DNA from 2 places in the Paenibacillus sp. FSL H7-0690 genome. Region 2 is predicted to be linked to the other one. Evidence: riboswitches for the same ligand, from Rfam matches in the RefSeq annotation. Region 2 holds a riboswitch; the other holds the start of a gene.

Region 1 (8,258 bases), 3.3 Mb from region 2:
ATCGGATCCAATCAGTGATTTGGGCATTCAGCAATTGATGGACGCAACAGATGTAGTTGTAGACAAAAAAACAGGTCTCAGTGAAGATGAGCTCGTTGCAATCATCGGTGAATATGATGGTCTACTCGTCCGCAGTCAAACTACAGTAACTGAAAAAATTATCGAAGCTGGAAAAAACTTAAAGGTCATTGGTCGTGCAGGTGTGGGTGTAGATAATATCAAGCTGGAAGCTGCTACTCAACGTGGGGTTGTTGTTATCAACGCTCCTGATGGAAATACCATTACAACTTGTGAGCATGCTTTTGCAATGATGATGGCTTTGGCCCGTCACATTCCACAAGCTTATGCAAAAACAATTGGTGGAACCTGGGATAGAAAAACCTTCGTGGGTGTAGAACTTCGCGGCAAAACTTTAGGTGTACTGGGAATGGGCAGAATCGGTAGCGAAGTGGCAAAACGTGCCAAAGCTTTCGGCATGGAAATCCTTGCTTTTGATCCTTTCTTAACTGCTGAGCGTGCGGAGAAACTGGAAGTAAAATTAGCTTCCGTTGACGATGTAGTCCGCGGAGCAGACTTCATTACTGTTCACACTCCACTTACTCCGGAAACACGCCATATGATTTCCCGCCCGCAATTTGAAGTGATGAAAAAGGGAATGCGCATCATCAACTGTGCCCGTGGTGGTGTAATTGATGAAATGGCGTTAGTAGAAGCTATTGATAGCGGTATTGTTGCTGGCGCTGCATTTGACGTATTCGAAAAAGAACCGCCACAAGCAGATCACCCATTCTTGTCGCATCCAAAAATTATCGTGACTCCTCACTTGGGCGCTTCTACAATTGAAGCTCAGGAGAATGTAGCGATCGATGTATCGGAACAAGTACTGCATATTCTGCGTAATGAACCGTTCATCAATGCTGTAAATATTCCTCCAGTTGCTCCAAGCGTAATGAACAAACTCCAGCCTTACTTCACACTTGGTGAGAAGCTGGGCAGCTTTGTTACCCAAATTACAGATAGTGCTATTCGTGAAATCCATGTTGAGTATGCGGGTGATCTGTCAGATGTCGATACCCAACCACTTACCCGCTATATTGTGAAAGGCGTGCTCTCCCGTCACTTCGCTGAGGATGTTAACATCGTTAACTCCATGCATTTGGCAAAAACACGCGACGTTAATGTAGTAATAACTAAAGCTTCCAAAACTAAAGGCTTCACTAATCTGATTACCGTGACCCTTAAAACAGATCACGACCAAGAACGTCTCGTAGCCGGAACATTGCTGCAAGGTTATGGAGAAAGAATTGTTCAAGTGAACAAGTTCCCGGTTGATATCGCTCCTGAAGGACATCAAATTGTAGTATCCCATAACGACAAACCAGGGATTATCGGACTTGTGGGCACATTGCTGGGCGAAAATGATGTCAACATCGCCTCCATGCAAGTGGGACGTAAAATCGTTGGTGGCGAAGCAATCATGCTGCTGACCGTTGATAAAGCTGTACCTACTCATGTGCTTGTGAAGCTTGCTGGCCTGCCAGAAATCAACACTGCCGAAGAAATCATTCTTCTGTAAGCAATACGATAGAAATCAAACAACAGAGCAGCGATCCTCCCCTTATAGGAGTTTCGCTGCTTTTGTTGTTGATCGTCGACCCGTTTCGGCTTCATTTACAATATCGAATCGAGTTCCCTAGTGGGGGCTTACGGACACCCTTGAGGTTACGGACCCAGATGACCCTATATGCAATAATTTCGCCTTTGAAGCAGGGTTTCTCCAGTGCCACTATTCCTCAAAAAGAGAGCTAAATCAGGTGTTTTGCCTATCAATAGCGTCTATGGGGACCGATAGCGTTCTTAATATACGAAAATGCTGCATTTAAGATCAGCTGTGTCCTACACTGCTTCGTACGCACAAATGGGATCAAACAGATCAAGTTTGCTGTTTAGACTAAGAATGCGGGAACAGTCCGACCATCGATGTCTGTAAATCCATACTTTTCAGCCAGCGTAGCAACCTGCTGCGGTTGTCCGGTCATAGACATGACCTTAGGATCGGCTGCTAGAGCAGCGGCTGCTCTACCGATATAGGTTGTGGATTCAGTCATCTGCAATGCTTCAACCTCATGCCAATGCTCCTCATCCGTGTTCATGCTCTCCAACACCGCCTCTGTCCTCATCCAGCCCGGAGTAAGCGGAATAACTGCAATGTTGTCCTCTTTAAGCTCATTCGATAACCCGTAGGCCATGCGGACTAGGGAGTTTTTAGAAAGATCATAATAGAAGTTTCCAAGATATTTGTAATGATCCCAAAAGGTTGTGTGGATGATTAGACCGCCAGCTTTTGCCTCACGCATTAATGGAATTGCATAATAATTTGTTATCAACTGTGCCCTCACACCCGCATTAAACATATTATCCCAATGCGCTGTAGGAAGCTCCCAGAAAGACTTCTGCTCAATAGGTAAATCGTTGCCGCCCCATACATTGTTGACTAAAATATCAAGCCGCCCTTGCTCTGAAGCAATCTGGCGAATGACCGCCTCTGTCTCCTGATCTTTTGTATGATCACATCGTATGGCGCTGCCGGACCCTCCCTCCGCTTTTATTTCCCTAAGTACGTTATCAATGCTCCGCTTGCTATGCTCTGTGCCAGAAGCCTCTGTCGTTCTGCCCGTAATATAAACGAATGCACCTTTCCTTGCCAGCTCCAATGCAATTCCTCTACCAGCACCTCTGCTGCCTCCGGTAACCAATGCTACTTTTCCTTTTAAAGTCATGTCCTCAATCCTTTCTACACTTGTTTTTCTCAAAATGTTCTGTATTTAATCCTTACCTTATATAAGTATAATTCTTTAATATGACATCAACTGACATATATAATATAATAATTAATTAAGAACTAACTAACATTTATTAGGAGGAGGAATGTTCCCTTAATGAGAGCCGATCGTTTGTTATCCATCTTACTTTTGCTGCAAAATCGTGGAAAGATGACGTCCCGTGAGCTAGCCCAGACCTTAGAAGTGTCTGAACGAACTGTGTTTAGAGATATGGAAGCCTTATGTACAGCAGGAATACCGATTCTTGCCGAACGGGGACGCGAAGGGGGTTGGATGCTCACAGAAGGATACCGAACCTCGTTAACGGGTATGAAGCCCTCAGAAATTGCTACTCTGCTGCTGTCCGCAGACTCCTCGATTTTAAAAGATCTGGGTATACAAAACGACTTCTCTTCTGCCGTGCTTAAGCTGGAGGCTGCTTCCCCATCCAGACCGAATAATCCAGCCAGTTACCTGAGCCAGCGCATTCATATAGATGGTGCCAGCTGGCACCCTTCCGACGAGACATATCCGTTCCTATCTGTCCTGCAGGAAGCTGTTTGGGAAGACCGTAAAGTGAAGATCACTTACCCACGGAATGACGAGATGAAGGAGCGTTTCATTGAACCTCTCGGGTTAGTCGCAAAACGTGGTGTTTGGTATGTAGTGGCACGAACCGAGGGTGAAATGCGGACTTTTCGCGTGTCAAGATTAATACAAGCTGAAGCAACTAATGAATCATTTGTCAGACCTGAGGCTTTTGATTTAAAAAGCTACTGGGAACAATCGACTTTAGCTTTTAAAGCAGCACTGCCAAAATATGTAGTGAAATTAAAGGTGAATGAGTCTATTCTTAAAGAATTACAACGTGAAAGATATGTAACTATAACTTTAGTAGAACCCTCTGCTAATACTGGGTGGATGAACGTGGAGGCCGAGTTTAATACTATAGAATCTGCCTGTCGTATCGTACTCTCTTTCTCTCCTTCAGTTATTGTTTTAGCTCCTACCGAACTAGTAGGGATGGTAAAGTCTGCTATTAAAACAATTTCCACAATATATGAGGAATTTTGACATGAATTCTAAATATCTACTACTTAAAGAAGATTTATGACACTTCTCTATAGACCAATGACCTATAAATCCCCTATAATAACACCATACATAAAATTTAATAAGGGGGACATTTTACCAATGAGCTGGATGCACAAACTTCCGTTAAAACAAAGAATTGTTGCCGGATGTTACCTCGTTGCCGCACTGTTTGCTATTCCTGTCTTAGTTACGTTAATGATTCTAGGTCAATTTCTCGTAGGAATTATACTAGTAGTTGTTCTTGCAGGTCTGACTTTACCTGTTGCTCGCTTTGTGGAGAGAACGCTTACATCATCTTTTGATGATATTGCTAATGTATCTCACAGTATTTCGAAGGGGGATTTCACTAGCAGAGCGGACGAAAATGGTTCAATGGGTGACGTAAGCCGCTCCTTTAACACAATGATTGATAAGCTCAAGAAGATTCTGACCGATGCATCGCAGATCACCCGTCAAGTAATGGATGCAAGCCGCGGAATCGAAGATAAGAACCAGAACCTGAAAATTGTCATGGCACAAGTAGCCTCTTCTTCTACTGAGCTCGCTCTTGGTGCAAATGAAATATCTACGGATATCGCTGATATGACAGAATCCATTAAAGACATTGAGACCAAAGTATCCAATTATACGAACTCCACCAAAGAAATGAACAGACGTTCAATACATACCTTAGAACTTGTTGAGCAAGGGCGCCAATCCGTAGATACACAGGCTGAAGGCATGCGTAAAAACATAGAGGCTACACAAAAAGTGGCTGACACTATTGAAGCTCTCTCACAAAATGCCCGCGGGATTACGATGATCACCAAGACCATCACAGAGATCGCTGAGCAGACCAACCTGCTGTCACTGAATGCCTCCATCGAAGCTGCTCGTGCCGGTGAGCATGGTCGGGGTTTTGCCGTTGTAGCTCAAGAGGTTCGCAAGCTTGCTGAGGAATCTACGGCATCCACAAAAGAAGTATTCGGCTTGGTCCGCAGCATTGAGTCAGATATTAAACAAGCCATCGATAATATCGCCATCAATGAAGAGGTTGTGCAGGTTCAGAATGAAATGATCACTCAATCTGCCCATATTTTCGCACAAATTGTACAAAGCGTGCAGTACATTACCGAGCAAATCTCTTCATTCTCTGCGGAGAGTGATCTTATGCTAGAAAGTGCCTTGAAAATTTCTAGTGCAATTGAGAATATCTCAGCAATCACCGAAGAAACCGCTGCTGGCACAGAAGAGGTATCGGCGGCTATGAATGAACAGATTAATGCCCTGCAGTCTGTTGCAGAAGAAACGGAAAAAATGACCCAGGCCGTATTTAATCTGCAAAAAACCATTCATATCTTTAAATTCTAGTTCAAAACTATCAACTGCCACCTAAGCTGAGTCTTAGGTGGCAGTTTTTTTCGCGAGGCAAAACTTCATCTCTTGGACAAGACTTTCGTCAAATTTCGAGTTTTTTTAGCGGATTATGTTGACAAAAATTAATGAGGAATATATTGTAAAGGAAAATTATTCTTATCAACTATAAATTAATATTGGCAAAATCCTCGAAAGAGGATGACGCAAAACCATGGATCTACAGCCTCATTTTTTCGTTTGAGGCCATGATTGCCAGGTTGCAGAGGAACCAGGACGGCTGAACTATTGTTCAGTCTTAGCGGCGCCTTATGCCACCAACCTGTGCTTACTATAGAGCACAGGTTTTTACTTTTTGAGTATATTGATCTATCGTATCTATTCGGTAGATTAATAACTAATATATATCAAAAAACTTGTGAGGTGTTTCTTTTGAAGACAGTCGCAGATTACATGGCGGAAGCACTACGTAACCTTGGAGTCACCCATTCTTTTGGGATCATTGGCAAATCCATTTGTCCAATAGTTCTAAAGATGGTGGATTACGGTATTGAATTTATTCCCGGCAGACATGAAGCAAGCTCCGGATTCGAAGCAGCAGGGTATGCGCTGAAAACGGGTAACCTAGGCGTAGCATTTGGTACTTCGGGTCCTGGGGGAACTAACCTGCTTACAGCAGCAGCACATGCGAAAGCTAACAACCTACCTGTCCTATTTATTACCGGCCACCAATCCATTACAGAGCTTGGAATTCCTCAATGTCAGGACTCCACCTCTTTTCTGGCTGATTTAGCTGATATGTTCAGACCTGCCACCTTGTTCAGTAAATTGGTTGAACGTGGGGATCACTTTGGTACTATTTTTAATCATGCGATTTCTGTGGCCCTGACCAAACGGGGTCCTGTTCATCTTTGTATTCCTTTTGATGTACAAACTGAAGTATTGGAAGAATGCAATATAGTAATCCCAGAAAGAGAATCTCTAATTAGTCAAGCTAATATCGATAGAGTCATCGATGCTATTCAAGCTGCTAAGAATCCTTTGATTATTGCGGGTAAAGGAATTAACCGCTCCGGAGCACATAAAGAGCTTGTTCAACTCGCAGAAACTTTTAATATTCCTGTAGTAACATCTCCAGGTGGAAAAGGGGCTATAGTCTGGGATCACCCACTCTATCATGGTCCTATTGGCGTTGGCGGTTCGACCCACGGGGACGATTTATTGAATAAAAGCGATTTATTTATAGTGCTTGGATCACGTTTAAGTGATATGACCATCTGTAATCTTAAACGGGAGAATCATCCAGCAACTTTAATTCAATTTGATATTGATCCAACCTTTGTCGGAAAAATACTATTGTCCAAAACGATACCGGTCACTGGGGACCTGCGCGATAATTTGGTGCACTGCCTAAATCATATTGACCCAAACACAATCACCAAACGTGAGGCTTTGGCCGATGCGGATTATTCAGAAGAGCTTCCAACCCTCAAGAATCTTTCCCTTGCTTCGGTAATGAGCACTTTAAGTGATTTGATCCCTTATAATAATTCAATTTTCGTTGATGATGGAAGTCATGGATTCCACGCTGCAAAATGGTACAAGGTTAAGAAACCGGGCAGCTTTGTTTTTGATGCGTATTTTGCTTGCATGGGTAATTCGATCGGCATGGCTATTGGTGCAAAAGTTGCTGCTCCTGAAGAAACTATCCTCTGCATTACAGGTGATGGTTGTTTCATGATGCTCGGCGCTGAGATTAACACCGCTGTCTGCAAAGATATCCCTGTCATCTTTATCGTGGTCAATAATAAGCAACTAGATATGGCTCTTAAGGGTATGGAGAAAACCACAGGTCGTATCGATGGAACTCTATATGAAGTACCAATGGACGCCGTAAAATTCGCTGAATCTCTAGGTGCTAAAGGCTACAAATGTGAGAATGCGGATGAATTCACAGCTGCAATTAAAGATGCGGTAGCTCTAAACCATGTTGCCGTTATTGAACTACTAACAGACCGTGATGAAGTCCCTCCGACTGCACACCGTACTTTGAACCTAAACTAGGAGGCTAACCATGAAGGAAAATATCAACAGTGGTCTCAACCACTTCACGAATCTATCAGGAGACTATGGCGCAAAAGCACTAGCTCCAATTAAAGACCACTTCCCTGACTTGGCTGAATTTATTATGGGGAATGCCTATGGCGATATTTTTCAACGTAATACTATAGCCCCTGACTGGAAGGAAATCGCAGTCATTTCATCTTTAATTTCAATGGGTCAATTCGAACAGTTGGGCGTTCATTATGTCATGGCCCTTCGTGTTGGAGTTACCGTAGAACAGCTTAAAGGTATTCTATTACACTTAGTACCCGTTATAGGGGCACCTAGAATCATCACAGCTTTTAATATCCTGCTTGCAACCATAGAAGAAATCCAATAACCCAACAGTTCGACAACAATATACAAAATTCGACTTTATTATTGCATACACTTGAAAAATATGCCTATAATAGAGTCGGAATATCCCATTACTTGCTGTATAGTGTCGAATTTTGACTTTTATAAAACAGCTAAATGGATATACATGGCTGGATATTGCAGTCGAACTGTTTTGGACAAATTCAATCTATGGGAGAGATTTAGGCATGGGAAGTTTCGTTTTGAAGACAGACACTACAAACAAGGTTATTAACATTGAGTTGGATGGAACATTTTCTGAAGAAGATGGTCTAAAATCTATTCAAGCTTATCAACAAACTATCAATCCAATTACTCCAGCTGACTATGAACTAAAAATCGACTGCAGAAAGCTAAATGTAACTGCACCAGATGTTGTACCTCTTTTAGAAAGCTGCTTTGTAATGTTTAAGAATGATGGATTTGTAAAAGTAAATCTAACGCTTGAAAATAACCCGATCCTCAAAATGCAGCTTTCCCGTCTTGGCCGTAAAGCTGGACTCGATAACATCGAGATCATTTCTGCGG
Region 2 (8,258 bases):
TCCGCAGCCAGAACATCGAGTTTATCCCCACCGGGATAATATGCAGCATATGGATCTGACCATTCATTCGGCGCATTCGGATTCCACACCCACAGTAGATTATTTAGCTTGTGTGTGTTTACAAAACGATCATAGACAATACTCCACAGCTCTGAAAAATTGTCCTTTTTCCCCCACCAAAACCAACCACCATTCATTTCATGGTAAGGTCGCCATAAGACCGGAACTCCGGCATCACGCAGCTGACCCAAATATCCAGCAACCTCGTCTAGATCTGAGATTAGCCTCTTATACTGAGCTGTCCCAGGTGTAACATAAGCATTAAATTTCTCTTGACTGAGACTTCTGTTTACATTGGACCACTCTGGAGAGGTTCCCGGTAAGCTCTGATGGAAGGTCATCGCTACAATGCCACCCTCTTGATGCCATTCAATTGCACTGTCTATAACAGCTTGCCGCTGTTCTGCGATCGTCTCTTCGGATTGATTATTAATCGCCCCTAATTCATAACCATGTAGAACAGCATTTTGTCCCGAAGTATTCTTCAGCTTATGAACCAGTTCATCTGGACTTTCTAGATAATCATGCTGGCCGGACAAGAGCCCTTTGCCACGTAGATTTACCAAATTACTTAGCAGTTGCTTGGCTTCTTCAGAAGCCGAAGGATTACTTGGTATAGCCGGAGGTAGGGAGGAAGATACACTCATAGCCTTCGGAAGACTTTTAACCTCTCCCCAAGGCAGCAAGGAAAAAATAATAAAGACCGGTAACATAGTAAACAACAATCTGTTTTTCTTATAATATTTACGCAAATAAATCCTCCTTTCGGTAGCTGTACTGCCTCCACAGGTGTTAAAAACATACCTGTTATCGGACAATCGTCTTCTGACCTAATGAGGACTATAGCTTAGTAGCTCTGCAATAACGCAGAGCCACTAAGGATCGACCTTTAATTTTCATCAATCAGGAGACATCCGGAAGAAAAAGTGCACTTGCTGGAACTGTCTCTTTAGCTTGACTAGCACTTTCCCACATCAAGCGGACTCTCGCATCGCCTTCATTCTCGTAATACTCCACCTTGATATCATATAGCTGGCCAGCCTTCAGCGTTATAGTGCCCTTACGCTCAGTACCACTTTGCTTAGTCCAACTATCAATCACGGATTCCCCATTCACCCAGACACGGATACCATCATCTGAGGTAGTGTAAAATGTATATTGCTCATTATATAATGGCTTAATTTTACCGCTCCAACGTATGGAGAACCGATCAATCCCGAGGGCGGCATCCGGGGAGCCTTGCCGCCAATTGAAATCGATTATTGCATCAGTTCTGTTAAGAGCTGCTGCTCCCGACAATTGCATGTTGTTGTAATACTCTCCTGCAAGCCCCTTCGCGAGAGGAATTGCTGCCTCCCCCTCTTCTTCAGAAGGTGCCGGCGCTGGTGCGGCGCTAGGTGTCGGTGCCAGACCAGTATTTAATTTATCTCTGGTCAGGGTATAGTTGCTATTCATAAATGTTTTGATTGTGTCTGCACTGTTATTCTCGTAGAGCATTTTTCCCCAGCTCATCATATACGTCCATTTACTTTGCGATTGCTGAAGCTTCTCCAGATTAGGCATTTCACCATTCTCCCCGATCGCAATCGGTTTGCCTGCGGCTAGACTCAATAAGCTGTCATAGTATTTTTGCTGGTAATCATTTTCGTATATATCTGCTGCCAGAATATCTACTTTATCAGCACCTGGATAAGTTAGCGCATAAGGATCTGACCAAACATTGGGAGCATTCGGACTCCATACCCATAACAAATTATTTAATTTATGAACGTTAACAAAACGGTCATACATAATATTCCATAGTTTAGAAAAGTTATTTTTCTTCCCCCACCAGAACCAGTTCCCGTTCATTTCATGATAGGGTCTCCAAAGCACCGGAACGTTGGCATCGCGCAAGCTTTTTAAAGAGACGGCCACCTTATCAAGCTCAGCGATCAGATTGTTATATTGCTTGGTACCCGGTGTAACGTAACTATCGAACTCACTCTGGCTAAGTGTTTTTTTCACATTATCCCAGTCATAAGAGGTGCCCGGCAGGTTAGCATGAAAAGTCATAGCTACGATCCCGCCCGCTTTATTCCAGTTGATGGCGCTGTTCACCACATTTTGACGTTGCCAAGCCATCGTTGCTTCGGACTGGCCACTGATCGCACCCATTTCATAACCGTGAAGAGCCGCATATTGTCCGCTGGTTCCCTTCAGCATATTGTTAATTTCATCTGGACTTTCTAAATAGTCATGTTGACCGGCAATAATACCTTTTCCTGAGATCGAGTAAAAATAGTTAAGCAGCTTTACGGCTTCAGGTGAGGCACCTGGGGTAACTGGCGTTCCAGAATTTGAAGCAGCTATGACAACAGACGGCGAAATTCCAACAGCAAGCGGAAGTGCAGTCAGAAACAGGACGAGTGACAGAAATGCACCAAACAATCGATACGTACGGTAAGCTTTCAAAATAATCTCCCTTTCGGTAGCCAGGCTGCCACTCTTTCGAAGGCCCTATAGCTTTGCGTCCCTACCTTTCGATAGGTTTGCCTTTTCAATTTAAGAGAAATAATCTCTCTTACCGTAAGTATCGACGACAATTAATGATATATTTAGTGTTTTTATGACTTTTTTTGATAATTGAGTCAATTTACCTGTTTCAAGAAATTTTGAATTGGTTAAATAGATAGGTTAGACCTATGAAATGAATTGTTGTAGTTCTATATCATTCCAGTCTAAAGTAATACGTATGTTATCTTCTTCTACTAATTCAGACCCCGTCTGTACCTCTATAAACTCAACATCCGTCAAAGCAAGGATCGCGTGCTTCGTTCCTTCCGGTATACGTACCACGTCCCCAGCCTTCACATTATGTTTTTTCTCATTCAGCACAATACTTGCTTCGCCGCTGACGATTGTCCAAATTTCACTACGCTTGCGATGTAATTGATAGCTGATATTATTCCCCTCGGATATAAAAATCCGTTTGGTCAGCACTTCATTGCCTTCATCATATTTCACATAATCAATAACTTTGTAATGACCCCAACGGCGTTCCTCGTACATCGGTCTTTGTTCAAAGGTCTTCAGCACTTCTTTAATCCGTGGGCTCTCAGCTTTATGGGTAACTAGAATCCCATCCGGGCTAGCCGCAATGATCAGATCCTTCGCACCAATTACCGTAATCGGAATGTCCAGCTCATTAATCAAGCAAGTCCCCTCAGAATCCGCCGTCACAAAACCTTTTCCTACATGCTTGCTGCTCATTTCCTCTGTCAGCGTATTCCACGTTCCAAGATCCTTCCAGAATCCATCATACGGCTGCACCACAATATGTTCTTCTTTCTCCACCACTTCATAATCAAAACTGATGGATGACAATAGCTTATACTGCTTCTGCAATTCTTCATATCCTAAAGGCAACCCTTTACGCTGCAAAATATCTAACAAGTACCCTAAGCGGAAGGCAAACACTCCGCAATTCCACAAGGCATTTTGCTCGATGAGCTGTTCTGCTTGTATGCGGTCAGGTTTCTCTTGAAAGTGACTCACCTTCATAAAACCATTTTCCCCCGCCTCTTCGGTGGTAGGAATAATATATCCGTATTTCTCTGAGGCATGTTCAGGAACAACACCCATTAGAGCCAGATTTGCTCCACTTTCCAGCATGGTCCCCTCAAGCATAGCTATGGTATCGAAAAAAGATGCTTCTACATAAGGGTCAACAGGCAATATTGCTACCGTCTCCGCTGGAGAAACACCTGCCACTGAATAAAGATAGGTAGCTGTTAAGGCGATAGCCGGAAAAGTATCCCGACGCTCCGGTTCAACGATAATCGGTACATGACTTCCCAGTTGGCTTTGTATCATTTCTACTTGGCCACGGCCGGTGGCCAGATAAGATGATTCTGCCATCCCTGCTTCCTCCAGCTGTCTCCAGACACGTTGTACCATGGATTCTGGTTCACCTTGAGGGCTTTCAAGTACCTTTAGAAATTGCTTTGAACGTGAGTCGTTGGACAACGGCCATAACCGTTTACCTGAACCGCCTGATAGAAGTACCATTTTCATAGAATGAACCCTCCTTGAATTATGGAAATCGAGCATATTTGAATTGTTATCAAAACGTCAGCTTCCACTTAGCCTTATTTCGAGCGGATGCACTAAAAAAATTTGTTAGGTAGAAACCACTCCAAGGGATTTTGGACTTCCGATCGCTGTTATCCTCAGATTTCCTGATTGAACCGCTTCTCGCGGTAGAAATCCGAGGATAGCATATGCTTTCGAAGCTAGCTTTCCTACGGAAATCTTTCGGGCGAACACTCCGTTTCTACAGTTCCAAATTCCCTTTCCGTTCTTAACCTAACCAACTTCTTCTTAATACTTGATCCGTGCGTACCGGGCTGTACCAGCCGGAAGCAAGCACGTTTTTCTATAGATTTGTTTCTGCTCCGGGGGAGGCAGCTGCAACTGCAACAACTGTAAGAACAACTGCAACTACAAGAGCAAGACTAGTTGCCACCACAGAGACAATGACAACTACAAATGCTACTGCTACTGCGGTATATAATCAGAGTACCTAACTTTATAAATTGCTTAGAAACTTAAGATAAGGGAATGGAGTGACGGAGGGGAATTTTGGAACTGTAAGAGCGATAGCGTCCGCCTTTGTCTGCGGATTTCTACCGCTATCAGCGGTAAAATCAGGAAATCTGCAGACAACAGCGGCTGGAAGTCCAAACATTCTCTGGAGTCACGGCTCATCCCTAAATAGAAAAAACACAAGTTCAATCAATATAACTTAGATTAAACCGCTCCAGCCACACTAGCAGAATAACCGCTCAATCCACCCATCTGCGGGCGACCGACAGAATGATAAACGAGGCCGGTACCCTCAATTTGCTCCTTGGAATACACATTGCGTCCATCGATCAGCACCCCATTGCGCATGCTTTTCGCCAGCTGATGCAGATCAATATCCTTGAGTAGGCTCCAATCGGTCAAGAGGCATACGGCATCGCTGCCCTCAGCCGCTTCCTCAGGCAGATTGCACCAGCGAAGCTGCGGATGATCATATTGCTGCCTGAAATTTGTAGCTGCGATTGGATCATATAGTTTGACTGTTGCCCCTTCAGCCACCAGTGCCTCAACAATCTCTCTGGCGGGAGCTTCGCGGACATCATCAGTATTAGGCTTAAAGGCAAGCCCCCATATCCCAATCGTCGAACCGCGCAGGCTGCCAAGTGATTCATGCAGCTTGGAGATGATCATAAACCGTTGTCCCTTGTTCACTTCGACTACAGATTTCAATAATTTGAATTCGTAATCGACGTTGCCCGCAATTTGAATGAGCGCATTAGTGTCTTTCGGGAAACAGGAGCCTCCATAACCGATACCAGCCTGCAGGAAGGATGACCCGATTCTTTGGTCCATCCCCATTCCTTGTGCTACCTCGGTTACATCAGCTCCCACTTTTTCACAAATATTGGCGATCTCATTAATAAAGGAAATCTTCGTGGCCAAAAATGCATTCGAAGCATATTTGATCATTTCAGCACTGCGTATATCTGTTACAAATACATTTTCTGTGAAACCCTTATGAAGCTCGCGCATTGTTGGTTCCAGCTCTGGATTATCAAGGCCAATGATAATTCTATCAGGATGGAGGGTATCGCGAATCGCTGACCCTTCACGTAAAAACTCAGGTGCAGACACGATATCAAAAGAATGTTGGGTATACTTAGAGATCATTTGAGAGATTTTTTCATTTGTTCCTACTGGAACTGTAGATTTAGTCATTATAATTTTGTGCCCTTCCATCGCTTTGGCGATTTCAGCGGCTGCACCCTCAATGTAGGTTAAGTCTGCTTCACCGTTAGGCAATGATGGCGTACCTACAGCAAGAATGATAATATCTGAACGGCGCACCGACGCTTGAAGATCTGCAGAAAAAGATAACCGTTCCTCACGAAGATTCAGTTCAATCAGTTCCTCGATTCCCGGCTCATAGATGGGCGATTCCATCTGTTTCAGCTTCTTAATCTTTTCCTCGTCCTTATCCACACAGATGACATGATGTCCGCCCAGTGCAAAGCACACGCCAGATACAAGACCCACATACCCAGTACCGATTACTGTCAGCTTCATATAATCATCCTCCTTTTAGAAAATTGACGTACGCCTGCTCAACATACTGCTTGAACTTAACCATAAACGCCTGCTCATCGAATTTACGTGCATGCTCCATAATTTGATCGATATCCCAAGCGTAGGACTCTACCTCATAAATAGCCTTAAGTAGATCCTCCACTTCTTGATGCTGAAAGAACACACCATTTACATAAGGAATAATAGTATCTAGTGCCCCACCTGCTTGATAAGCAATTACCGGTCTTCCTGCAGCGTTCGCTTCCAGCGGTGTAATTCCAAAGTCCTCTTCTCCTGGAAAAATAAATGCTCTACACTGTGCCATCATTCCAGTTACTTGTTCATCTTCTAGCCGGCCCAGAAACGATACATTATCCTTAGCCATGCCTTCGAGACGCTTGCGATCCGGTCCATCCCCTACGATATAAAGCTTAAGACCGTTACGATTGAAAGCCTCTACTGCCAGATCAATCCGCTTGTAGGAAACAAGCCGGGAGACAATTAAATAGTAGTCACCAATGGTAGAAGAGCTTGTAAACCGGGCTGTATTAATCGGTGGAAATATGACATCTGCATCCCGGTGATAATAATTCTGAATTCTCGTCTTCACTACTGAAGAATTGGCTACGAACTGATTCACATTTTTGGAAGTCCGTTGGTCCCACGTTTTGAGCTGCTGCATGTATACCTTAAGCATTTTTTTGAACAGCCCGGAATTCGACTGACGTTCCATGTAGGTGTCATAATCCCATGCGAAGCGCATAGGCGTATGGCAGTAACAAAGATGAAACGTATGTTTAGGAACTTGAATACTTTTCATAAAAGCACTGCTGGAACTCAGGACGATATCGAAACCGCGAAAGTCCAAATCACGGATGGCCATTGGATAAAGTGGCAGCACCCCTTTAAAATTGGTCTTTACCCCCGGAATCTTTTGCAGCCAGGAGGCACGGATATCCGCATCTTTGAGATTGTCAGTAAGGCGGCTTCCGTTAAAAACCGTTGTGTAGATTGGAGCCTCGGGATACATGTGATGAAAGACTTCCACCACTCTTTCCGCGCCGCCCATTTGGATTAAGTAATCGTGCGCTATCGCAATTTTCATGTGAATCATCCTCAAAGTTTTATGGAGCATCATCTTCAGAATTACCGCGTCATCTCATCTGTCAGGTGCCCGCCAACAAACCTTTATAGTAGTCAACGATGTCCTTGACCGTATTCTCGATAACAAAATGCTCTTTCACTCGTTTCATCCCATTGTCCGCCATCCGCCGTCTTTCCTCTGGGTGATCCAGCATCCATTTAATGGAGTCTGCCAGTATCGCCGCGTCACCAGGCTCTATCAGTAGCCCTGTCTCACCTTGAACTACAATTTCTACCGGCCCGCCTTCATTGGAGGCGATCACCGGCAATCCCGCTGCCATTCCTTCAACGATAACTTGGCCAAAAGGCTCAGGAGTTACCGAAGTGTGAATCAGTAAATCAGCAGTATTCATAAGGCCTTGGATATCATCCACATGCCCTAGCATGCTTACATTAGTAAGCTCGTCGTTTTTTATCTTTTGCAGCAATTCCTGCTTATAGGCCTCTTCTCCAAACAGAGCGTCTCCGGCCAGCCAGAATTTCACACGAGGTTCATTCTTAAAGCTTTTTGCGGCTTCCAGCACAATATGCTGACCTTTCCAATGCGCCAATCGACCAACTAGCAGTACGTTAAAATCCTTCTGGTCCCGCATACCGATCCCATTACCAATCGCTTTAGCGAAAGCGGAGTATACGACCAGCGTTTTTTTGGAACGCGGCAGCTCCAAAGCATTCAGCGTAGAATGTGAATTTGCGATGACTCCATTGGGCAGCAGACGCGACAGCAAACGAATGCCTTTGGCAACGATAGGCTTTAAATAAGGAGCTCCAATATGATCCCGGATGTGCCAGATCAATGGAACGCCCGCTATTTTTGCAGCGATGGCTCCGTATAATGCAGATTTCAGGGAATTGGTGTGCACGCAATCTACCTTCTCCGCTTTTAAAAGCGGCGCAAGCTTGCGGCCATAAGCCAACAGCTT

The links. A riboswitch is a leader RNA that binds a small molecule or an ion and turns the genes downstream of it on or off. The one in region 2 is predicted to bind cyclic di-GMP.
Region 1: it holds a riboswitch for cyclic di-GMP, as region 2 does, so the genes downstream of both, MHI32_RS21000 (thiamine pyrophosphate-binding protein) here and MHI32_RS05075 (glycosyl hydrolase) in region 2, are expected to answer to the same signal.

What each region holds. Positions count from the first base shown of each region.
Region 1 covers NZ_CP150281.1:4,742,205-4,750,462, forward strand. The annotation lists gene serA (phosphoglycerate dehydrogenase) at 1-1,576, shown strand, start outside; gene MHI32_RS20985 (SDR family NAD(P)-dependent oxidoreductase) at 1,947-2,780, opposite strand; gene MHI32_RS20990 (YafY family protein) at 2,940-3,896, shown strand; gene MHI32_RS20995 (HAMP domain-containing methyl-accepting chemotaxis protein) at 4,017-5,267, shown strand; cyclic di-GMP riboswitch class I at 5,442-5,538, shown strand; gene MHI32_RS21000 (thiamine pyrophosphate-binding protein) at 5,694-7,334, shown strand; gene MHI32_RS21005 (carboxymuconolactone decarboxylase family protein) at 7,345-7,713, shown strand; gene MHI32_RS21010 (hypothetical protein) at 7,919-8,258, shown strand, end outside.
Region 2 covers NZ_CP150281.1:1,151,832-1,160,089, reverse strand. The annotation lists gene MHI32_RS05080 (glycosyl hydrolase) at 1-812, opposite strand, end outside; gene MHI32_RS05075 (glycosyl hydrolase) at 964-2,514, opposite strand; cyclic di-GMP riboswitch class I at 2,527-2,606, opposite strand; gene MHI32_RS05070 (sugar phosphate nucleotidyltransferase) at 2,743-4,116, opposite strand; gene MHI32_RS05065 (UDP-glucose/GDP-mannose dehydrogenase family protein) at 4,852-6,192, opposite strand; gene MHI32_RS05060 (glycosyltransferase) at 6,197-7,297, opposite strand; gene MHI32_RS05055 (glycosyltransferase family 4 protein) at 7,359-8,258, opposite strand, start outside.